DNA from 2 places in the Dehalobacter sp. TeCB1 genome. Region 1 is predicted to be linked to the other one. Evidence: predicted binding sites of a transcription regulator. Region 1 holds the regulator's gene; the other holds the start of a gene.
What was found. The regulator HrcA, encoded in region 1, represses chaperone genes, less so after heat shock. The targets are predictions, from matches to a motif close to TGTTAGCACTCNNNNNNNNNGAGTGCTAACA.
Positions count from the first base shown of each region.

Region 1 (11,362 bases):
GGATTCCTCCGCCTAAGGGCGATGATGAAGAACCTTTAAAGTCATTGATTTTTGACTCAAAGTTTGATTCCTACAAAGGTGCGATCCCTTATATTCGATTATTTGACGGTAAAGTCTCCAAAGGAACGAACATCAGGATGATGTCCACCGGAAAAATGTTTGAAATCACCGAAGTTGGTGTTTTTACCCCAGGAATGACGATTGTCGATGAGCTGAGGGCAGGCCAGGTTGGCTATATCGCGGGCAGTATCAAGAATGTCGGGGATACCCGGGTCGGGGATACCGTGACGGATAACGACCATGCGGCGGCGGAACCGCTGTCGGGCTACCGCAAAGCGGTATCGATGGTTTTTTGCGGCCTTTATCCGGTTGAAACTTCCGACTTTGACAGGCTGAAGGATGCGCTGGAGAAACTTCAGTTGAATGATGCGAGTTTAATGTATGAAAATGAAACGTCCGCAGCGCTGGGTTTTGGTTTTCGCTGTGGTTTCCTGGGTCTCCTGCACATGGAAATTATCCAGGAGAGACTCGAGAGGGAATTTGGCCTCAGTATTATTACGACCGCACCGAGCGTTGTTTATAAAGTAAATACCACAGCCAAGGAACAGGTCTTTATCGATAACCCTGCGCTTCTGCCGCCTGAAGGAAAGATCGAATCGATTGAAGAGCCTGTGGTCAAGGCTACGATTATGGTACCCTCCGAGTACGTAGGCACCATCATGGAACTGAACCAGGAGAAAAGGGGTACGTTCCTGAACATGGATTACATCACCGCTTCGCGCGTAAGTCTCTATTATGAGCTTCCGTTAAGCGAAATTGTATATGATTATTTTGATCAGCTTAAATCCCGGACCAAAGGGTATGCGTCTCTGGACTATGAACTGATCGGATACAAGGAAGCGGATCTTGTGAAACTCGATATCATGCTGAACGCTGAAATTGTTGATGCACTCTCCTTCATTGTCCATAAAGACAAAGCATATTCTCGTGGACGCAAACTTGTTGAAAAGCTGCGCAGCCTGATTCCGCGGCAGATGTTTGAGATACCTGTTCAGGCCGTGATCGGTGCCAAGGTCATTGCCAGGGAGAATATCCGGGCTATGCGCAAAGATGTTCTGGCCAAATGCTACGGTGGTGACATTTCCCGGAAACGCAAACTGCTGGAAAAGCAAAAAGAAGGCAAGAAACGCATGAAACAAGTCGGCAGTGTGGAAATACCCCAGGACGCTTTCATGGCAGTGCTCAAGATGGACGATTAATTTTACTTTGCTCGGGTTAGACCCAAGGCAGCACCTCCTGCGCTGTGCTCCGCTTGGCGCTGGACATCCATTACGGTGACTTAGTCTGCAGCTTGGGAACGTAAATATTAAAAATCGCTGTATTAGGTGATTCGTATGACTTCTTTATATGTTCATGTTCCGTTTTGTGTAAAAAAATGTTCCTACTGCGCATTCTATTCGGTACCTTATACTGCTCCCATTATCGCAGACAGTAAAATATTCGGTAGCGTAGATGGGGCTGACCATATGTTATTATCAGACCCGGCCTCCGATTTGGTCTTCGTCTATTTGCGCGGACTGGAGCGGGAGCTTGAGTTGCGAGCTAAGGAAGCCTCCCAGGGGGTTTCTTCTCTTTTTATTGGGGGCGGAACGCCCACAGTTCTGAATGCCAGTCAGCTTGATCGGCTGCTGAATCTGATTTACCGGTATTATTTTAAGGCCCTGAGCCGGACAGACTCGACAGAACTATCTGATCCGATAAGGGATCCCCGTATCCATACTTCCAGAACCGGTCAGGTCCTAGAAAAAACAATTGAGTGTAATCCCGGCACACTTGACCGGGAGAAATTGATGCTCTGCCGGACGTACGGGATCAACCGGATATCGCTCGGCGCTCAGAGCTTTGATGACCGTCTGCTGAAAAGCATCGACAGAATCCATACCGTGGAGGATATTCACAGGAGCGTCACCCTTATCAGACAATCGGGGATAGATAACCTGAACCTTGACCTGATTTTTGGACTTCCGGGACAGAGAATGGGAGATTGGCAGGATACGCTTCGCCAGGCCATCGCATTGTCGCCTGAACACCTTTCACTCTATGCACTTACGCTTGAGGAAGATACCCCGCTGCATAAAGAATATGCATACAGTCAGGCAGGCAGTCCGGACTGCAAGGAAACCTTGGATGGCTTGAACAGCCGGAATCGCCTGGATCGTCTGCCGGATGACGACTTGCAGGCCGATATGTACGAATGGGCGGTTTCTTATCTTCAAAGCTGCGGCTATGGCCGCTATGAAGTTTCCAACTTTGCGAGGCCCGGTTTTGAATGCAAACATAACCGGTCTTATTGGCGAGGGCAGGATTATATAGGTCTTGGACCGGGGGCAGTCTCATGTCTGAACAACGTTAGAACCAGGAATCCAGAGGATATTGCCGGTTATACCCGGATATTGGAATCTGGACAAAGACCTTTGGACCCTTCGGCAACCGAAGTACTGACCAGAGAGCAGCAGATCTCTGAATTTATGATGCTGGGGCTGCGTACGGCAGATGGAATCGACACCGCAGAATTTTCTGCAAAATTTCAAACGGAAATTCAGGATATTTATGGACAAATTTTGCAAAACTATATTGATAGAGATATTTTCCGACTTGCCGAAGGCAGGTTGAAAATTAACCCTGCCTGCTTTTTCGTGCTCAATGCGGTTCTGGTGGATTTCATTTTGTAGCTAAATTTAACGATGATCTAAGCTGAATTGCAGCTACATTGTACACGATTCGATGATTATTCCTCTTGACATTATTTTACCATCATGCTAAATTATGTTCAGATGATTAGCACTCACCTTAGTAGAGTGCTAACAAATCAATCGGAGGTGGCACTTTGATGGAAATGGATGAAAGAAAACACAAGATTTTAAAAGCGATTGTGCAGGATTATATTGCCACCGCGGAGCCTGTCGGTTCCAGAACCGTTTCCAAAAAGTTTGAGCTGGGGGTGTCTCCGGCGACGATCCGCAATGAGATGGCAGATCTCGAAGAGTTGGGACTTATTGAACAGCCCCATACATCTGCAGGAAGGATTCCTTCCGACTCAGGCTATCGCTATTATGTCGATTATCTGATGGACCCTTTGAGCCTGAACCATGATGAAAAGAAAAATATCAACCAGGAGATCACCAGCAGACTCAGCGAAGTGCAGGAAGTCATCGAATACACCGGAAAGCTTATTTCCCAGGTGACGAACCTGACCAGTATTGTACTTGGACCAAAAAGCCGAAACGGTATTCTAAAGAATTTGTATTTTCTCCCCTACGAGCAGGGGAAGGCCATCATGGTGACCGTGAAAGAGAATGGTTCGGTAGAGAATAATATTGTCGATATCGGTTCGGATACAAGCCCGGAGGAACTTCAGATTCTGGCGAATATTTTCAACCAGAAAATGAGCGGAACCAGGGTACAGGATTTGAAAAAAGGCCTGATCAACGAAATATACAGCGAGCTTTCCAGAAAACGCCGCATTATTGATGGAATGATGGGTATTTTGGAAAGAATGTTTGATGATAAGGATGGAGAGTCCGAAGAACGGGTCTACCTTGGCGGGACATTAAATATGCTTGATCAGCCTGAATTCAGGGATATCAATAAAGTTCGAAGTCTCTTTTCCGTATTTGAGGAGAACAATAAGCTGAAGGAGCTTCTAAGTCATGACCAAAAGGGATTAAGTATCATGATCGGAGCGGAAAATGCTGATCAGGTATTTAAAAATTGCAGTATCATATCTGCAACCTACCAGATTAACGGGAAACAGATTGGTTCAGTGGGAGTTTTGGGTCCGACCAGAATGGATTACGGCAAAGCGATTGCGATTGTAGATTATATGACAAACAGCTTGACCGAATTGCTGACAGAGAGGCACCGGAGGACCCGGACTTAGATCAAGAAGGGAGGCAACTGCGTGAACAAAGAAAAAACAAATCAAGCGTCTGCAAACGCTCAGGAAGATAAAGAAAACCAGAACATTGGGCAGGAGAATGAAGAATGCCTGACTGAGGAGATTGATCCTGTCGATCATTTGCAGCGCCTGCGTGAGGAAATTGAAGAGCATAAGTTCAAAGCGGAAGACTATTATGCCCAGATGCAAAGACTGAAAGCTGAATTTGACAATTTCCGCAAAAGAACTCAGAAGGAAAAAGAAGACACTGCCCGATATGCTTCGGAAAGGGTCATTCAGTCCCTGCTGCCGGTCCTGGATAATTTTGAAAGAGCGATTGCTTCCAGTCGAAAAAACAAAGATTTTGAAGCATTATCCCAGGGTGTGGAAATGATCGAAAGAATGTTTGTGAAAGTTCTGGAAGATGAGGGGCTCAGAATCATTGAAACCGTCGGCCAGGAATTTGATCCGAATCTCCACGAAGCCCTGCTGAAAGAAGAATCCGACCAGCCGGAGAATATGATTCTGGAAGAACTTCAAAAGGGATATTATCTGAAGGATAAAGTGATCAGGCCTAGCCGGGTCAAAGTTTCAGGCTGATAGTATTAAGCTAAATCTCAGTCTGATCAAAGAGTATATGAGTTGAAAGAAACGAAAAATACGATATGAGAATTTGCAAGGAGGAAATCAAATGGGTAAAGTAATTGGTATTGACTTAGGAACCACCAACTCTTGTGTTGCAGTACTTGAAGGTGGTGAACCTGTTGTAATCCCTAATCCTGAAGGAGCACGTATTACACCTTCAGTCGTCGGCTTCTCCAAGAACGGCGAGAAACTGGTAGGTCAGGTGGCTAAACGCCAGGCTGTTTCCAATCCGGACAACACGGTTAGTTCAATTAAGCGTCATATGGGCACTAACTATAAAGTGACTTTGATGGATAAATCCTATACACCGCAGGAAGTATCTGCAATGATCCTGCAGAAGCTCAAAGCTGATGCGGAAGCTTATCTGGGGTCTTCAGTCACTCAGGCTGTCATCACCGTTCCGGCGTATTTTACCGACGCCCAGCGTCAGGCTACCAAAGATGCCGGCACGATCGCCGGTCTTGAAGTTCTGCGTATTATCAACGAACCTACTGCAGCAGCACTGGCTTATGGACTTGACAAAGAACATGACCAGACCGTACTCGTTTACGACCTTGGCGGCGGAACATTTGACGTCTCGATCCTCGAACTGAGTCAGGGAATGGTCGAAGTTAAAGCGACAAATGGGAACAACCTTCTCGGCGGTGACGACTTTGACCAGCGTTTAATGGATTACATTGTTGCCGAATTTAAAAAGAGCAACGGTGTTGATCTTGCCAAAGACCGGATGGCCCTGCAGCGTCTGAAGGAAGCTGCTGAAAAAGCCAAAATTGAGCTTTCCGGCGTTGCCCAGACTAATATTAACCTGCCGTTTATCACAATGTCTGCTGAAGGGCCGCTTCATCTGGATATGAATATCACCCGCGCCAAATTTGAAGAGCTTGTAGCAGATTTGATCGAAAAAACAATGGGACCTACCCGTCAAGCGATGGAAGATGCCAAACTTTCCTTCAACGAAATCGATCAGGTGATTCTTGTCGGGGGATCTAGCAGAATCCCTGCAGTCCAGGAAGCCATTAAGAGAATTAGTGGCAAGGAACCACATAAAGGTGTTAACCCGGATGAAGTCGTTGCGCTCGGCGCGGCTATCCAGGGCGGGGTTCTGGCCGGTGAAATGAAAGATATTGTTCTGGTTGACGTTGCCCCGCTTTCCCTCGGGATTGAGACCCTGGGCGGTGTATTCACCAGGATCATTGACCGGAACACGACCATTCCGACCACCAAATCTCAAGTCTTCTCGACTGCAGCCGACAGCCAGACTTCGGTAGATATCCATGTGCTTCAGGGTGAGCGCGAGATGGCTGCTTACAATAAGACACTCGGCCGCTTCCAGCTTACCGGAATTCCGCCTGCCCCAAGAGGTGTGCCGCAGATCGAAGTCAAATTTGATATTGACGTAAACGGTATTGTACACGTTTCGGCGAAAGATATGGCAACCGGTAACGAACAGAAAGTAACCATCACGGCTTCAACCGGCTTAAGCAAAGACGAAATTGAAAAGATGCGTCAGGATGCCGAGGCCAATGCTGAGAAAGACAAACAGGCCAGAGAACTGATTGATGCCAGAAATCAAGCAGATTCACTGGCATACCAGGCTGAAAAGACCCTGAAGGACTTTGAAGGCAAAGGCGACGACACCGAGCGGGATGCGGTCAAGAAGGCTGCTGAAGAACTCAGAGCCACGGCCGGCAGCGATAATGTCCAGGAAATTAATGCAAAATCGGAAGCGCTGACCAAAATCCTCTATCCGTTTGTGGAAAAAATGTATCAACAGCAGGGAGCACCCGGTGCAGGTTCGCAGGGACCTGACGCAGGACCAAATCCAGGACAGCAGGATACCGGAGCCGGCAAGGAAGATGACAATGTTGTCGATGCTGAATATACCGAAGTGGACAAGGATAAATAAACAGAATCAGTATTAATCAGATCATTTGTTTAATCGATTAATCATGAAGAGTCTGCAGATAATAACGATGTTGAAACACAAAAAGTACCGGTATTTAGCCTCAAAGCTAAATACCGGTACAACGCGCCTTAAATCTTAACATATTAATGATAATGGTAGTATAATGATACATTAGAAAGAGTCTATAGGTAATCAAAAGGGTCTAAGGGTGCAGTAGTATCTTTGGACCTGCTTCGGCATTCGGAGGAATGCAGGTCTTATTTATGTCTTATGCGGTCTTGTATTGATATTTAGGGAGGAGTTTCGGCTTAAATTATGAAACGCGACTACTATGAAGTTCTGGGTGTCAGCAAATCTTCCAGCGTGGATGAAATTAAAAAAGCTTACAGGAAGATAGCAAAGGAAAACCATCCCGATGTCAAACCGGGAGATAAGCAAGCGGAAGAACGCTTTAAGGAAGCTACCGAGGCTTATGCGGTATTGAGCGATCCGGATAAGAAAGCAAAATATGACCAATATGGCCACTCCGGGGTGGACTTTAACGGACAGGGCTTTGGAGGATTTGGCGATTTCTCTGATTTTGCTGATTTCGGCCTTGGAGATGTTTTTGAAATGTTTTTCGGCGGTGGTATGGGCGGAGGTTCCAGAAGAAAAGGCCCGGTGAAAGGCGCCGATTTGAGATATGATCTGTCCATCACGCTGCATGAAGCTGCCTTTGGCATGAAGAAGCAGATCGAAGTTCCGGTCTCAGTATACTGTACCGAGTGCGGAGGAAGCGGCGCGGCTCCCGGCACGAATCCGACCACATGTTCACAATGCGGCGGTACTGGGCAAATCAGGGCAACTCAGCGTACACCGTTTGGGCAGATCGCTACGACCAAGACTTGTGTTGCTTGTGGCGGAAAAGGGACAATGATCAGCTCTCCGTGCAGCAAATGCAACGGCAAGGGTAAAGTGAAAGAAGTTAAAAAGATCGAAGTCAATATCCCGGCAGGCACTGAGGATGGATTAAGTCTGCGTTACAGCGGTTATGGCGAGGCTGGAGAAAGAGGAGGACCGTCCGGAGACCTATATGTTGTTCTGCTCGTTAAGAAGGATGAATTCTTCCAGAGAAACGGCAATGATATCTACGTTGAAATTCCGATCACTTTTGTTCAGGCCGCCCTGGGTGATGAAATCGACGTGCCTACCCTTCACGGAGATGTCAAAATAAAGATACCCGAAGGAACCCAGACATCGAAAGTCTTCAGAGTCAAAGGAATGGGTGTTCCTTACCGGAGGGGCAGCGGGTGCGGTGACCAGCATGTCAGGGTGATTGTAGCAACGCCTACCAAACTCACGGAACGTCAGAAAGAGCTGCTCAGCGAATTTGGAAAAATAACGACCGAAGGTCAGCAGCTTGGAAAAAAATCGCTTTGGGACAAGGTGAAGGATAATGTCCGGGATGCTATCGGTTAATTGCAGTTTAACGGTGAATAAGATCTGAGAAAAGGGAGTTTGCAATGAATTGGACTGAGATAGCGGTAACAGTATCATCTGAGGGAGAGGAGGCTGTTACCGATCTTTTTTATCGGATAGGCAGCAAGGGTGTGGTTGTCGAATCGCCTGAGCTGATTAAAGGGTATGTTGAATCCGGGATCTGGGATTATCACATCTATGCGGATTTAGAAGTAACAGGAAAGTGTGTGGTCAAGGGTTATTTCCCGGAGGATGAAAGCTTAAGTCCCAGGATCGCCTCCTTACGGGAAGAACTTCTGCTTTTCAAGGAATTATTTCCGGACTGGATGGTGGAGACGAATTCCGTGATGGTGAAGGAAGAAGACTGGGAGAATGAATGGAAGCAATACTTTAAACCAGTCCGAATCGGCAAACGCTTCCTGATCAAACCGACCTGGGAACAGGCGGACACGCAGGATCAGGTGGTCATCATTGAGATTGATCCCGGGATGGCTTTTGGGACGGGTACCCATCCGACAACCGCTCTCTGCCTGGAGGCGCTGGAAGACTATATTCAGGAAGGTTCGGACGTCTTTGATATTGGCACCGGCTCCGGGATCCTGGCTGTGGCGGCCGCCAAGCTCGGGGCAAACGTCCAGGCCGGAGACATTGACTCCCTGGCTGTGCGGATTGCGCGGCAAAATGCAGCGCTGAATCACATGGAAGATAAAATTAAGGTTAAAACGGGAAACCTCGGTGAGGTCTTTACGGGGAAAGCTGATGTCGTCATCGCTAATATCATCGCGGATATAATCATTGAACTCCTGCCTTCCCTGCCTCAGCTGATGAAACCGGAGGGTATCCTTCTTGCTTCCGGCATCATTGATACCCGGGAAAACAATGTTCTGGAAAAAATGAATGCGGCAGGCCTCCACTGTATTGGAAGGCTTGAAGATGCAGGCTGGGTACTGCTGAAAGCTACGTTTACTTGAGTGTATCGAGAGAGGGAATCCTATGCACCGTTTTAAAATCTCGTCCCGCGAAAAGGACACTTTTAACATAACCGGAGAAGAACTTCATCACCTGACTCATGTGGTGCGGCTTGAATGCGGCGCTAAAGTCATGGGCTTTGATAATTCCGGCGGTCAGTGGGTCGGGGTCATTGAAGAACTAGCCAGGGACTCAGCCTGCTGCAGAATTGTTGAAGAGGAATTCCCTGACGTGGAAGCAAAGGCAAGGGTATACCTTGTCATGGGACTGGCCAAGGGAGAAAAGATGGAGTGGGTCATCCAAAAAGGGACTGAGCTCGGAATGGCCGGACTTATCCCTTTAAGGACGAAACGGTCTGTCCTGCAACTGGAAGGAGCTAAAGCACGGGACAGGGTGGTCCGTTGGCAAAGAATCGCGGCTGAGGCTGTGAAACAATCTCACCGGGTTATCGAACCGGAAATTATGGAAGTAGCCGATTGGACGCAACTGAAGGGACTGCTGCCGGCAGAGACGCAGTGGCTGATTCCTTATGAAGATGAAAAGACGCACTCCTTAAAGGAAGTGCTTCAGGGATATGAACCCAGATACCCGATTGCCGTGCTTATCGGGGCCGAAGGGGGCTTTGCGCCGGAAGAGGTGGCCTGGGCCGAGGAAAAACTCCAGGCCAGGAGTGTCTCTTTGGGACCACGTATTCTGCGGACAGAGACGGCAGCTCTGGCAGCCCTTGTAATGGCTCTCGCTTACTTCGGCGATCTTGGATAGATGCTTTGATCATATGGTCATTTATGTTAGTTCATAAGCCAGAAGAATTTTTATATTTTCTATTTGGGCAGTTATTTGATGGATGTTGTATTTGTTAAGAGGAAAAGAAGCCAAGCGTATGAATAAAGAAGATAAGCAGATGATAACCGAAAACATGAAAAACGCAGAAGGCTTGAAGGTAAGTTTTCTGACGCTTGGCTGCAAGGTCAACCAGACTGAAAGCGAAGCACTTTCTCAGCTGCTGGCCGGTGAAGGTTATAAGACCGTCCAGGAGGCTGATTCTGCCGACGTGATCATTATTAATACCTGCACCGTAACCGGTACAGGGAGCATGAAATCCCGCAAGCTCATCCGTAAGATGGTCAAGGATCATCCGGGGGCGATCATCGCTGTCATGGGCTGCTATGCCCAGCTAAGTCCTGATGAGGTTGCAGGGATCGATGGAGTTGGTCTGATCATGGGAACTCAGGACCGGAGTTCCCTGCTTCAGTTTTTACGCGATATTCAGGACGAACGTACTGCTGGTGCTTCAGCAAAGAAGCCGGCCGAATCTTTAAAACCTCTCCGAAAGGTCAAAAGTTTTGAGGAAAGCGTGAAATATGAAGAGCTTCCGCTGATCAAAAGTGAGAGCCGGACACGGGCCATGCTGAAGATTCAGGATGGCTGCAGCCAGTTTTGTACATACTGCATCGTACCCTATACCAGGGGGCCGTCACGTAGCCGTGATCCTGAAAATGTCTACCGGGAGGCCAGGGAACTTCTGAAGGCAGGATACAAGGAAATTGTACTGACCGGTATTCATATCGGCGCCTTTGGCAGGGACTTTGCCGATAAGAATATGAATCTGGGACTTCTGGTCAGTGAGCTGGTGAAACTTCCGGGGATGAAGAGACTCCGGCTTGGCTCGATTGAACCGATGGAGTTTTCGCTGGAATTACTGGAGGTTATTGCTGCCAATGCAGCAGTATGCCCCCATTTCCATATTCCGCTTCAGAGCGGTTCCAACAAGATCCTGGGAAAAATGAACAGACCTTATACGATAGAGGATTATGCTGCTTTGCTGAAGCAGATAAGGGCCAGAGTTCCAGACGCGGCAATCGCCACCGATATTATGGTCGGCTTTCCCGGAGAAACAGATCAGGATTATCAGGACGGCCTGCGTTTTATTGAGAGCTGCGAATTTTCCGGTATTCATGTTTTCCCTTATTCCCGGAGGCCCGGTACGCCCGCGGCGGATATGCCGGAGCAGATACCCAACCGTATCAAAACAGCCAGGGTCAGGGAACTGATTCAGATCGGTCAAAAGAGCCGAAGAAAATACGAGAGAAAATTTATTGGAAAACAGCTTGAAGTACTTTTGGAGAATGTGGATCAAGACGGAAGAGCCCGCGGACATACCCGAAATTATCTGGAACTTCGAATTCCGTCCATCCTGGCTGAGAGCAATCTCATCACTTATACTGTCCGTGAGGAGGATCTGGTTTCTGTCCCGGGAAACGCTGCTAGCAGAGAAATCAATGAAGCTGAATAAAGCACAATTTGTCAAATGGTGTTTAATCTTCTAATATTTTATAATATAATAATTAACAAATAATCCTCTAAATACAAGGAGCCACAATGAAGAAGATCGGGAATTGGAAGAAGCCCCTTATTATTGTTTTAATTGTAGTCATTGCGCTGGGTGT
Region 1 is NZ_MCHF01000036.1:1,450-12,811, reverse strand. It holds gene lepA (translation elongation factor 4) at 1-1,259, shown strand, start outside; gene hemW (radical SAM family heme chaperone HemW) at 1,395-2,732, shown strand; gene hrcA (heat-inducible transcriptional repressor HrcA) at 2,891-3,940, shown strand; gene grpE (nucleotide exchange factor GrpE) at 3,962-4,537, shown strand; gene dnaK (molecular chaperone DnaK) at 4,629-6,488, shown strand; gene dnaJ (molecular chaperone DnaJ) at 6,804-7,946, shown strand; gene prmA (50S ribosomal protein L11 methyltransferase) at 7,991-8,917, shown strand; gene A7D23_RS09780 (RsmE family RNA methyltransferase) at 8,940-9,677, shown strand; gene mtaB (tRNA (N(6)-L-threonylcarbamoyladenosine(37)-C(2))-methylthiotransferase MtaB) at 9,796-11,208, shown strand; gene A7D23_RS09770 (hypothetical protein) at 11,295-11,362, shown strand, end outside.

Region 2 (11,362 bases), on a different contig from region 1:
GTCATCAGCTGCATGCCATAACAGATACCGAGGATCGGTACCCCCAGTTCATAGATTGCCTGGTCAATGAAAGGCGCGCCCTCCTGATTGACACTGGCAGGACCTCCCGAGAAAATGATTCCTTTCGGGGCCATGGCTTTAATCTTCTCTACAGGGGTCTTATATGAAATCATCTCTGAATATACTTTTGCTTCTCTGACCCGGCGCGCAATCAGCTGATTATACTGTCCACCAAAGTCAAGAACCAACACCAGTTCACGTTCCACTTGCATCATCCTTTCAACATTTCAGTACTGAGACTTATGATATGATTTTCTTAACTGGCAGTAAAATGGAGTAATCTCTTTTGATATCATTTCTCATAAACCTCGGGCTTCAAAACGCCAATATACGTGAGGTTCCTGTACATTTCGTCATAATCAAGCCCATAGCCGACTGCAAACTCATTTGGTATCACAAAGCCATTGTAATCAGGCTGAATATCGACCTGTCTCCGCTCCGGCTTGTCCAGAAGCGTGACAATCTTCAGGCTTAAGGGTTGTCTCCCGAGAAGGTTTTCCTTCAAGTATTTCAGCGTAAGCCCTGTATCAACAATATCCTCAACAATCAGGACGTGTTTGTCTTCGACACTGGTTTCCAGATCCTTCAGTAGTCTGACGGCTCCTGAAGAACGGTTGGAGCTCCCATAGCTTGAAACGGCCATAAAATCATATCTCAACGGAATTCTTATTTGCCGGATCAAATCTGCAAAAAAAGGCACAGCCCCTTTAAAAATACCAATGGTCAGAAGATCCTTGCCAAAATATTCGTTGGTAATCTGTTCACCCAGTTCGGCCACCCTTTTTTTTAGCTGTTCCTCGGTTATCAGCACCTTCGCAATCTTTCTTTCCATTCCTACCACTCCATTAAGCTATTACCACTGAATTATATCACAAGTTGAACAGGATAAAAAAGAAGATACTGCAAAAACTGCATTCGAACAGCGTTTTTGCAGTACCTTCTTTTATGAAGCCAGACATTTACTCTGCCGTTTCAGGCGGCTGGATTGAAATCTTTCTTCCGATATCCTTAAATTCCAGGATCAGGGTCATCGGTTCTCCGGTTTCTTTGTTTTGCGCTCTCACTTCAACCTGCGTTACAGTTTTGGTGCTTCTGGTGATATAGAGCGTGTACTCAAAACCGGTCCATAGAGTTTCCATCATCTGATTCTGTACACTTGGTTTTAGCGTGCATACCCAGCATTTCTTGCTGTTTAGTTCTTTCTCTCCTTTAAGCATCACCTCACCGATCTCTTTCAACTGCAGACTGGCCAAAGGGTTAAGCTCCACCAGAAAGACTTTTTGGGCAACTGATACATCGCTGAATTTTACCCACGCTTTGCTGAAAGGGTCCTTGTTGTAGAGAACATCACCCACCTTAATCATTTCAACTTTGCTTCCCGCCAGCTGACCCTGAATCTGAATGTTTTCACCGCTCTTATAGCCGGTAATCCTCGTCAGTAACCGCGCTTTGCCATCCACTGTCTGCTGCTGCGTTAAAGCATAAGAAAATGAATTGGCTTTGTTCAGGTTTTCCAGGCCCAAGATAACCAGCTGCTGCGGATCGGGCTGACGCATTATGGTAATCATTCCTCCAATGACGAACAAAAAAATGATGATGGAACCGACAATGATTTTCTTTTTCATACCTTGCCCTCCTGGCGGAGTTCTTACTTAATATTATGACCGGCTAAATCAAGGTATTACTGGTAATTCCTGTTTGGGCTGAATTATCGATTATACGATTGCCTATTGGCAAATCCGAAATCAATGGATCAAAAGCCGGGAGTCGCCATATCCACACCGGAAATTCGATGTCGGTGGCCGTTGTCTACGGTCGTGTAGAAATCCCAATTATGCGCATGCCATCCATTCTTCAGCGGAATTGAAGGGCTCGAAACAGCTTTGTAGTAATGCGTATGTCCATGCTCATACAAAACGAAATTTTCTGAATGATGAACATGACTATCACCGGTTGAAATAGCTATTCCCGAAATATCCAAGCATTGATGAGAATGCCCGTAATCGCAGGATGTATGCGTTGAACTTCCATGATTATGGTTTGGCGGGCTTTTCGCAGTTTGCACCATAAAAGATAACCTCCTCTTTCTATAAAATATTTTCAGAGGAGATTTTTTGAGCATATTCTATTCTTCCATCTTTAACCAAATAAGTATTTAAGGTGCCATCCCGCTTTTTATATGACTAAATTAGTAGGCCAAGTTCCTCTGCAAAGTTTTTTTGCGAGGAAAGATATTTGGCCATTCCTAACCTGTCCCCGAAAACAACGGAGATACCCAAAGACGTTCACCGAACTCTCTAAAAAGACCATCCATCTCGGACAGTCTACTTAATTCTTAAGACAAACATTTTAAGTCTAAACTTGTATAACTAGCATATATACTACTACAAATATATTTAGAATAATAAATTTCCAAAGGTAAAGCAACCAATTCTTCTTGAGAGGAGGAATTGGACTATGACAAAACTCTATCAGACAATGATGATCATTTTTGGTTCCTGTTCCCTTCTTGTAAGCCTGATCGCTTTGATTATCCAAATAATTAAACTATGTATTTAATTAAAAACTTGCCTAGATCTAGCCTTATGTGTAAAAAGTAGCCGCCTACAAATTGAACTACTTTTTACACCAAGCAATATGGTTGCTTTGCCCATCTATAAGGGAAATTCCTTATAGATTTTTTGTTCACAATTTTATTTTATGAGATTGATTAACCATTTATGATAAGACAAAAAAAAGAAAGAGGCTTCCCAAAAGTTCAGCAAACTAATGAGAAACCTCTAACCGAAGGATTTATTATAACCCCTATACCAGGAGATTATTTTTATCACCTTCACGCTACCCCGTAGGGGATATTTTTTATCAGCGCATGATATATCAATGGGTTTGGTCTTTTCCTACATCATGCCGCCCATTCCGCCCATGCCACCCATGCCGCCCATGGCAGCTGCTGGATTTTCTTTCTCAGGCAGGTCGCAAACGAGGCACTCTGTGGTTAAGAGCATAGCGGAGATCGAAGCTGCGTGCTGCAGAGCCGAACGGGTTACTTTCGCCGGGTCAACGATACCGGCTGCAATCATATCCTCATAAACTTCAGTCATCGCGTTGAAGCCTACGCCTCTAGAGCTGTTGCGGACTTTTTCCACAACGACGGAACCTTCGAGACCAGCATTATTAGCAATCTGTCTGACAGGCTCTTCCAGTGCTTTACGGATAATAGCCACTCCGGTTTTCTGATCGCCGGATACGTCAACGTTATCAAGTGCAGCAATTGCATCAAGATAAGTTGTGCCGCCACCGGCAACAATGCCTTCTTCGACTGCGGCGCGAGTAGCTGCCAGAGCGTCCTCAATGCGCAGTTTCTTTTCTTTCATTTCAGTTTCGGTAGCTGCTCCAACCTGGATGACGGCAACGCCGCCGGCCAGTTTAGCCAGACGTTCCTGGAGTTTTTCTTTGTCATAGTCGGAGGTTGTTTCTTCAATCATTTTCTTGATGGATTCAACACGGGCACTGATAGCCTGTTGGTCGCCGTTGCCATCAACGATGGTCGTTTCTTCCTTGGTTATTTTGACCTGTCGGCAGCGTCCGAGCATATCCAGCGAAGTATTTTCCAGTTTGAGGCCGAGGTCTTCAGTGATGACCTGTCCGCCGGTCAGAACAGCAATGTCTTCGAGCATCGCTTTGCGGCGGTCTCCAAAACCGGGAGCCTTAACGCCTACGGCCGTAAAGGTTCCGCGGAGTTTATTGACAATCAGGGTAGCCATAGCTTCGCCTTCCAGATCTTCAGCGATGATCAGGAGCGGTCTGCCAGCCTGAACTACTTTTTCCAGAACAGGAAGGATATCTGCAATCGCACTGATCTTCTTGTCGGTGATCAGAATGAATGGATCGTTTAAGATAGCTTCCATTTTATCGGTATCGGTGATCATATAGGCGGAAACATACCCACGGTCAAACTGCATTCCTTCAACAACTTCCAGTTCAGTGGTCATGCCTTTGGCTTCTTCAACAGTGATAACACCGTCTTTGCCGACCTTTTCCATAGCCTCGGCAATCAGACTGCCGATCGTTGTATCAGAAGCGGAAATCGAAGCAACCTGAGCTATGGCTTCTTTGCTTTCTACAGTCTTGGCATTTGCTTTAACGTCAGCAACAATCGCTTCTACAGCTTTTTCAATACCGCGTTTGATTTCCATCGGATTAGCGCCGGCAGCAACGTTCTTCAGACCTTCACGAATAATGGCCTGAGCCAGAACGGTCGCTGTGGTCGTGCCGTCACCGGCTACATCGTTTGTCTTGGTAGCAACTTCTTTTACAAGCTGTGCTCCCATATTTTCAAACGGGTCTTCCAGATCAATATCTCTGGCGATCGTCACACCATCATTGGTGATTAGCGGGGAACCAAATTTTTTATCCAAAACAACATTGCGGCCTTTGGGTCCCAATGTAACGCGGACAGCTTCCGCAAGCTTATTGACACCACGCTCCATGGCATGGCGGGCATCTTCGTTAAAAATGATTTGTTTAGCCACCTAAATGTTCCTCCTTTAATTCTATCAAAAAATACTTTGGAATGTTATCTGATAAGTAATACTGGGCTGTTACTTAACCAATGACTGCCTGAATATCGGCTTCTCTTAAAATCAAATATTCGTTTCCGTCATATTTAACTTCTGTGCCGGCATATTTAGAATAAATCACGCGGTCGCCGACGTTAACTTCCATTGGGATTCTTTCCCCTTTTTCAACTTTTCCAGGACCTACGGCAATCACTTCGCCTTCCTGAGGCTTTTCTTTTGCGGTGTCGGGCATAATGATCCCGCTCTTAGTTCTTTCCTCAGACGGGACCGCTTTAATAATTACCCTGTCAGCCAACGGTTTGAGTTTCATAAAATAATTTCCCTCCTTGAAACCTTTATATTTTTATATTTCGCTTTATTGTTAGCACTCAATCAAGATGAGTGCTAATACCTAGGTATAATAATATGCAACGTCTGGTAGTATTGCAACCCCATCCACGCATAACTACGGACGATTAGAATTGATTATCACTTATTTTCTTCATCAATCTTTAAATTGCTATAACGCTTAATAAATACGTTATATAGAATAACCGTAATTTTCCTTATTTATTCATTACTGTTAGCAGATTTTAATCAAGAAAATTTTCTCCGGTACGGATCCGGCGAAAGTCCTCAACAGCGGTCACCCAGATGACGCCGTCGCCAAATTTACCGGTTAGGGCATTCTCCCTGATGGTTTCCTGAACGCTTTCACTTTCCGAATCATTGACAATGATTTCGAGTTTGACTTTGGGCAGCAGCCGGACGGATACTTCCGTTCCGCGGTAAACCTCGGTGATATTCCCTTTCTGCCTTCCCCAGCCAAGTACCTGAGATACGGTAATCCCGCTGATTCCCAAATTACTAAGCGCCTTTTCCACTTGGTCAAGTTTATTGCTGCGAATTACTGCCTCAATCTTTTTCATTCCAGCCTCCCCAAAGCATTATTGGATTTTTTGTAAAATGAGTTCCCACTCCTGAGGCGTATTGACATTCAGGAAACTTTCCTCGATCATTTCCTTCAGCATGCTGCCTTCCATCTCCTCAGAAATATTCACGATCTTATGCCTGCATTCATCAGCAATATCAAATAGACGCAGTTTGTCCTCTTTAATCCGTTTCTCGACAACTTTAAGCACTTTTTTGTGGTAAAAGGCGTGCAGCGGATGTAGTCTGTCCCGAACATACGGGAGAACCAACTTATAATCCTCAATCCGTTCATAAATATAGGCAATGGCTTCACTGTTTAAGAACGGCATATCACAGGCAGCCACGAAGACATAGTCATACTTAGCCACCGGAAGGACGGAATACAGCCCGCCCATCGGCCCTTTACCTTTGATTTGGTCGGCAACCGCCTGATAACCGTATCCAGAATATTGTTCAGGCTCCCTGCAGCTGATAAGGACTTCACTACAGATACTGTCCAGCACTTCCAGATTTCTTTCCAGAAGCGGTTTTCCGCCTATCTCAAGGAATGCCTTGTTCTGGCCCATTCTTTTGCTTTCTCCTCCGGCAAATAGCACTCCTGTGATCTCCAGCTTTTTCTTTTCCACGCCCATCTACCTTCAAACATATTCAGACGTTACTATTTAGACGTGCCCTGCGAAATACCTTCTAATACTTGTAAACCCTAAAATAATTATAATGGTATATCAGGTACTAAGTCTGTACTTAATAATCTACCATATTTTCAGTGGAAATTACATAAATTATTTTCCTCAATAAAGCTGGAAGATCTTAAAAATTAACTATTTTATGTCTTAGAAAAATAGATTCAAGTTTGATTCCTCAGACTTGGCAAGCATTGTGGCAACACCGCCGATTTCTACGCCATCGATCAGTTCTTCCTTCTTGATGCCCATCACATCCATCGACATGGAGCAGGCTACGATCTTAATACCCATTTTCATCGCATTGTGCAGCAGTTCTTCTAAACTATCAACATTTTTCTTTTTCATGACATACTTGATCATTCTCGCACCCATACCACCCATATTCATATTGGAGATAGGCAGTTTTCTTGGTCCGCGGGGCATCATGATGCCAAAGGCTTTCTCCAGGGAATCCTTGCTTACCTTAGGCGCGTCATGTTTCTTAAGAATATTCAGCCCCCAAAATGTGAAAAACATCGTCACTTCTTTACCCATGGATGCCGCACCGGTTGCAATGATAAATGAGGCCAAGGCTTTATCCATATTCTGCTCGAATACAATCAGCGTCGCGCTCTTGGGTTTTTCCTCCACCACAACGTTTACCTGCGGCTGGTCGGCGGGCTTCACGCTTCCTTTGCGCAGATAGGCTTTCAGATAATCCCCGTTTAATTCTGTTTTAAGCAGCGTATTGCCGGTCTTGCTGCACCAGGCCTCAATATCCCTCGCAAAGCCGGGATCCGTAACCAAGATTTCCAGGACCTGGCCTCCTTCTAGGAGTTTCATATTTTCAAATACCTGTTTGATCGGTCCAGGACACTGTAGACCACAACAGTCGATCACTTTATCCGCTGCGATTTTGGCCTCCGGGGATTCGGTAAAAGCTTTTCCGGTATCATCAACTTTTACCGCTCCTTTATCCTTCTTTTCAACCGCCCAGTAAACACTGGTATACGTCCGGAAACCTCCGTCAAGGTTGATCGGGTCATAACCATGCTGTTGAAGGATCCTAGCCGCAATATATCCCCTAAGGCCAATCTGGCACGTCAGGTAAACCGGCTTATCTTTCGGCAACTCCCCAAGCCTCTTTCTGAGCTCCGGAAGCGGGATATTGATTGACCCGTTGATCTTGCCCAGTTCTACTTCTTCAGGTTGCCTGACGTCAACCAAAATGTTTCCAGCAGCGACAATATCGTCGATTTCATGGTATTGAACAGTCTTGACCATATGATCCAGCAAATTGGCCGCGGCATACCCAATCATATTGACCGGGTCTTTCCCTGAGGAATAAGGCGGTGCATAGGCCAATTCCAGATCCTGAAGGTCATAAACCGTTAAATTGCCTTTGATAGCCGTTGCAATTACATCAATTCTCTTTTCTGCACCCTTGCGCCCGACGGCCTGCGCACCAAGTATTTTGCCGTCTTCAGTAAAGACCATCTTCATATCGAGCACTGTCGAACCTGGATAGTATCCGGCATGGGAATTGGGGTGAATATGAATGACCCTATACGGTATTCCCATTTTAGCTGCTGTTTTTTCATTGATGCCCGTGGAAGCGGCCGTCAAATCAAATACTTTGGCAACAGAAGTTCCTAGAGTCCCCCGGTAAGGCTTACGGTTGCCATACAAATTGTCGGCCAGAAGCCTGCCCTGTCTGTTTGCCGGCCAGGCCAGAGGTATGTTTGTCGGAAGTCCTGTGACATAGTTTTTTACTTCAATCGCATCACCGATTGCATAGATGTTTTCATCACTGGTCTGCAGATATCCATTGACCCGGATAGCTCCTCTTTCGCCGGTCTCCAGGCCGGCCTGAACAGCGAGCATGTTTTCCGGACGAACGCCGATAGCCATCACGATCATATCTGCTTCAATCTCCTGGCTGCTCTGAAGATAGACCTTTGATCCTTCAAGCTTCACGACACTGTCCTTAAGAATCATCCTGACACCTTTTTCGCGGAGATGGGTGTGCAGAAGACTCGCTATTTCATAATCCAGTGAGGGCTGTACCTGATCGGTAGCTTCAACCAGATAGACATCAAGGTTACGTTCTTTCAGGTTTTCGGCCATTTCCAGGCCGATAAATCCGCCGCCTACAACGACCGCTGTTTTGGCCTGATTTTGATCAATATAACTGTCAATGGCTTCGGCATCGGGAATTGTTCGAAGCGAGAATACCCTCGGGTTTCCGGTGCTGCCCTCAATCCCCGGAACGATAGGACTCGCTCCGGGCGAAAGAATTAGAATATCATAGCTTTCCTCATAGACGACACCCGTGTCGAGGTTTTTTACCTGGATCTTTTTATCCTGCCGATTAATCGCGATTACTTCTGATTTTGTCCGGATGTCCAGATTGAATCTGTTTGTCATTCCTTTAACGGTCTGGACAAGAAGTTTATCCCGTCCTTTAATCACGCCTCCAATAAAATAGGGCAGTCCGCAATTCGCAAAAGAAATATGTTCCCCTCTTTCGAATATAACAATTTCCGATTTTTCATCGAGTCTTCTTAATCTTGCAGCAGTGGTTGCTCCTCCAGCCACCCCACCGACAATCACAATTTTTTTACGCATTAGATAACGACCTCCTCGACCCTATATTATTTTCAATAATTTATTTTTTAGTTTAATTGGCTTAATATTCAAATTCAAATATTTAGCATCATTCGAAAAACATCAGATGGATCAGCTTTTTCACTAGCGGATTCTGAACCGAGTAAAAAACCTCGAGTCCTTCGCGTCTACCCCTTATGATCCCCTTATTTCTCAACGCAGATAGGTGCTGAGAAATTGTCGACTGCGGAATACTCAGACAATTCTGCATGCTCATTACATTGTTTTCCCCATTTTCCATCAGGCCTTTGACAATGCAAAGCCGGACAGGGTGGGAAAGTACTTTTAATATATCCGCCTTTTCTTCGAAATAAACCAGATTATCCTTATAAGTCAACAAGCAAATCCCCTCCATATTCTTATATTTGAATATTAAGATATATAAATATATTTGTCAATTCTATCATTACCGTTATTCATTCTTTTCTTTCCTCTATCCGTAAATTCTATTTTTGTGATGCTAAAAAACCGCACCTCCTACTGAAGATGCGGGGCGAATCATCATAAACGGGTCTGCTTCCCTATCCGAAACAGCTTATTCCTATGCAGCCTGCGCCAGCGTGAGTTCCAATCACAGGGCCCAGCGAAAATACCACAATTTCTTTTGGCACATATTCTTTGAGAATGATCTGTCTAAATTCCTCCAGACTCTCAGGTGCTGCAGCCTGCGCAATACAAATTCTCTTATTATTTAAATCCACATGGTTGTTTTTTAGGTTCTCCAGAATCCAAAAGAAGGCTTTCTTTCTTCCTCTGGCTTTTCCTACGACAATGACCGCTCCGTCTTTGATAGAAATAATTGGCTTTATACCCAGGATACTGCCGGCAAATGCACTGGTCGCTGATAGTCTTCCGCCTTTTTTCAGATTCTCTAGATTGTCAATAACGCCATAGAATTGAACCTGATCTTTCAGAATCTCAATTGTTTGAACAATATCCTCCGCACTTTTACCTGCAGCAGCCATCTCGGCTGCCTCAACGACCAATAGTCCAAGTCCGAAAGTAGCGCTATTAGAGTCGATTACATAGATTCTGCCCTTATTTATGATCTCCCTGGCCATTACAGCGGAATTATACGTTCCGCTCAGCTTGGAAGAAATAAAAATACCGATGATTTCATCGCCTTGGTCTACATGTTTGGTAAATTCCTCGACAAACTCACCCGGATTCACCTGGGCTGTCGTCGGTAGTTCTTTATGTCTTGCCATTTTGGCATAAAACTCTTCGTTGGTAATATCAACGCCGTCTCTATATTCCTCTTCCCCAAACAGGACTTTCAACGACACGACAATAATGTTATATTTCTCTATCAAATAGCCGGGGAGATCACTTGTACTGTCCGTAATAATTCTAACTGACATTCTTTCCAACCTCCCGTGTCTGTGCAGCTTGCTCTGTTATTTTTCTCTTTTTTTCAAATTGTACTTGACCTTAAAATACCCGTTAATATTTTCGAGAGCCGAGACAAGTACTTCCATTTCCTCATCCGAAAGTCGGGAAATGGTTGTTTGGATCATTTCATCATGAAACCCGGCGTGATGCTTATAAGCCTGTACACCTTTGTCGGTAAGAGAAACTAGCACAATCCGTCGGTCATCATCACTTCTGATCCGGTTCACATAGCCTTTCTGCACAAGGTTGTTAACCGAAAAGGTAAGAGTCCCGATCGTAATATCCAAGTCTCTGGCTACAGAAGACATGTTGCGCTTTGTGAGGCCAATTGCTTCAATTACATGTATTTCTGTAATAGAGAGGTCGCTAAATTCATTCTCCTTAAGGGACAGTTCTTCGATTTGGAGAATGTCGTTGAATAGTTTTACCAGGAGTTCATTTAAAGTCCCATAAAGATTATTCATAAAGCACCACTTACCATCATACTTCTTTGTTTTGACGCTCAAACTAAATTAGTTTTACTATATGTCAGGCCAATGTTTTTGTCAATTCGAAATATATTTTTTAGAAATAATTTTTAAAAAATACCATAAAACCCCTTGGATTATGAACATACCTCAGACAAGCCGAATAATATAAAAAGACAAGTCGATGCTGTGACACAAGAAGAAAGGGGACCATACAATGCTTCAACAGGTTATCCGTACGCAGGAAGTAGATTCGTCAGAGTCTTTCCCTGTCCTCAGATTGATTGGTGCAATTGCTGCCGCTGGTCTGGGGTTATTTTTAGTTGCCTGGCCTTCAATCGTTAACCCAATCGCGATTCTGGCCGGTCTGATCTTGCTGCTTCTCGGAGTCGTCATTTTCCGTTTGAGTTTCTAAAGGGATATGCAGTTTGCGGCTGTCCAAATATTTTTGGGGCAGCCCATGTTCCTCTTATCTTATTAAAGCCCTCTGGGCCCTATCTTCATCTTAAGAGGAGGAATTTCAATGTCATTGCTTTTTGATCAACGGTTGGGCGGCTGTTGCTGTAATCGTTACCCTTTCCCCCCTGGACCACCTTTGCCCCCTATTCCGCCTGTTCCG
Region 2 is NZ_MCHF01000005.1:25,232-36,593, forward strand. It holds gene guaA (glutamine-hydrolyzing GMP synthase) at 1-266, opposite strand, end outside; gene hpt (hypoxanthine phosphoribosyltransferase) at 353-892, opposite strand; gene A7D23_RS01120 (hypothetical protein) at 1,020-1,685, opposite strand; gene A7D23_RS01125 (YmaF family protein) at 1,814-2,128, opposite strand; gene groL (chaperonin GroEL) at 2,958-4,592, opposite strand; gene groES (co-chaperone GroES) at 4,666-4,950, opposite strand; gene A7D23_RS01140 (P-II family nitrogen regulator) at 5,213-5,548, opposite strand; gene A7D23_RS01145 (molybdenum cofactor guanylyltransferase) at 5,567-6,178, opposite strand; gene A7D23_RS01150 (CoA-disulfide reductase) at 6,386-8,845, opposite strand; gene A7D23_RS01155 (metalloregulator ArsR/SmtB family transcription factor) at 8,934-9,224, opposite strand; gene A7D23_RS01160 (DegV family protein) at 9,406-10,245, opposite strand; gene A7D23_RS01165 (winged helix DNA-binding protein) at 10,282-10,740, opposite strand; gene A7D23_RS01170 (hypothetical protein) at 10,961-11,158, shown strand; gene A7D23_RS01175 (hypothetical protein) at 11,314-11,362, opposite strand, start outside.
Region 2: the regulator HrcA is predicted to act here: its motif matches at 5,000-5,030, upstream of groES (co-chaperone GroES).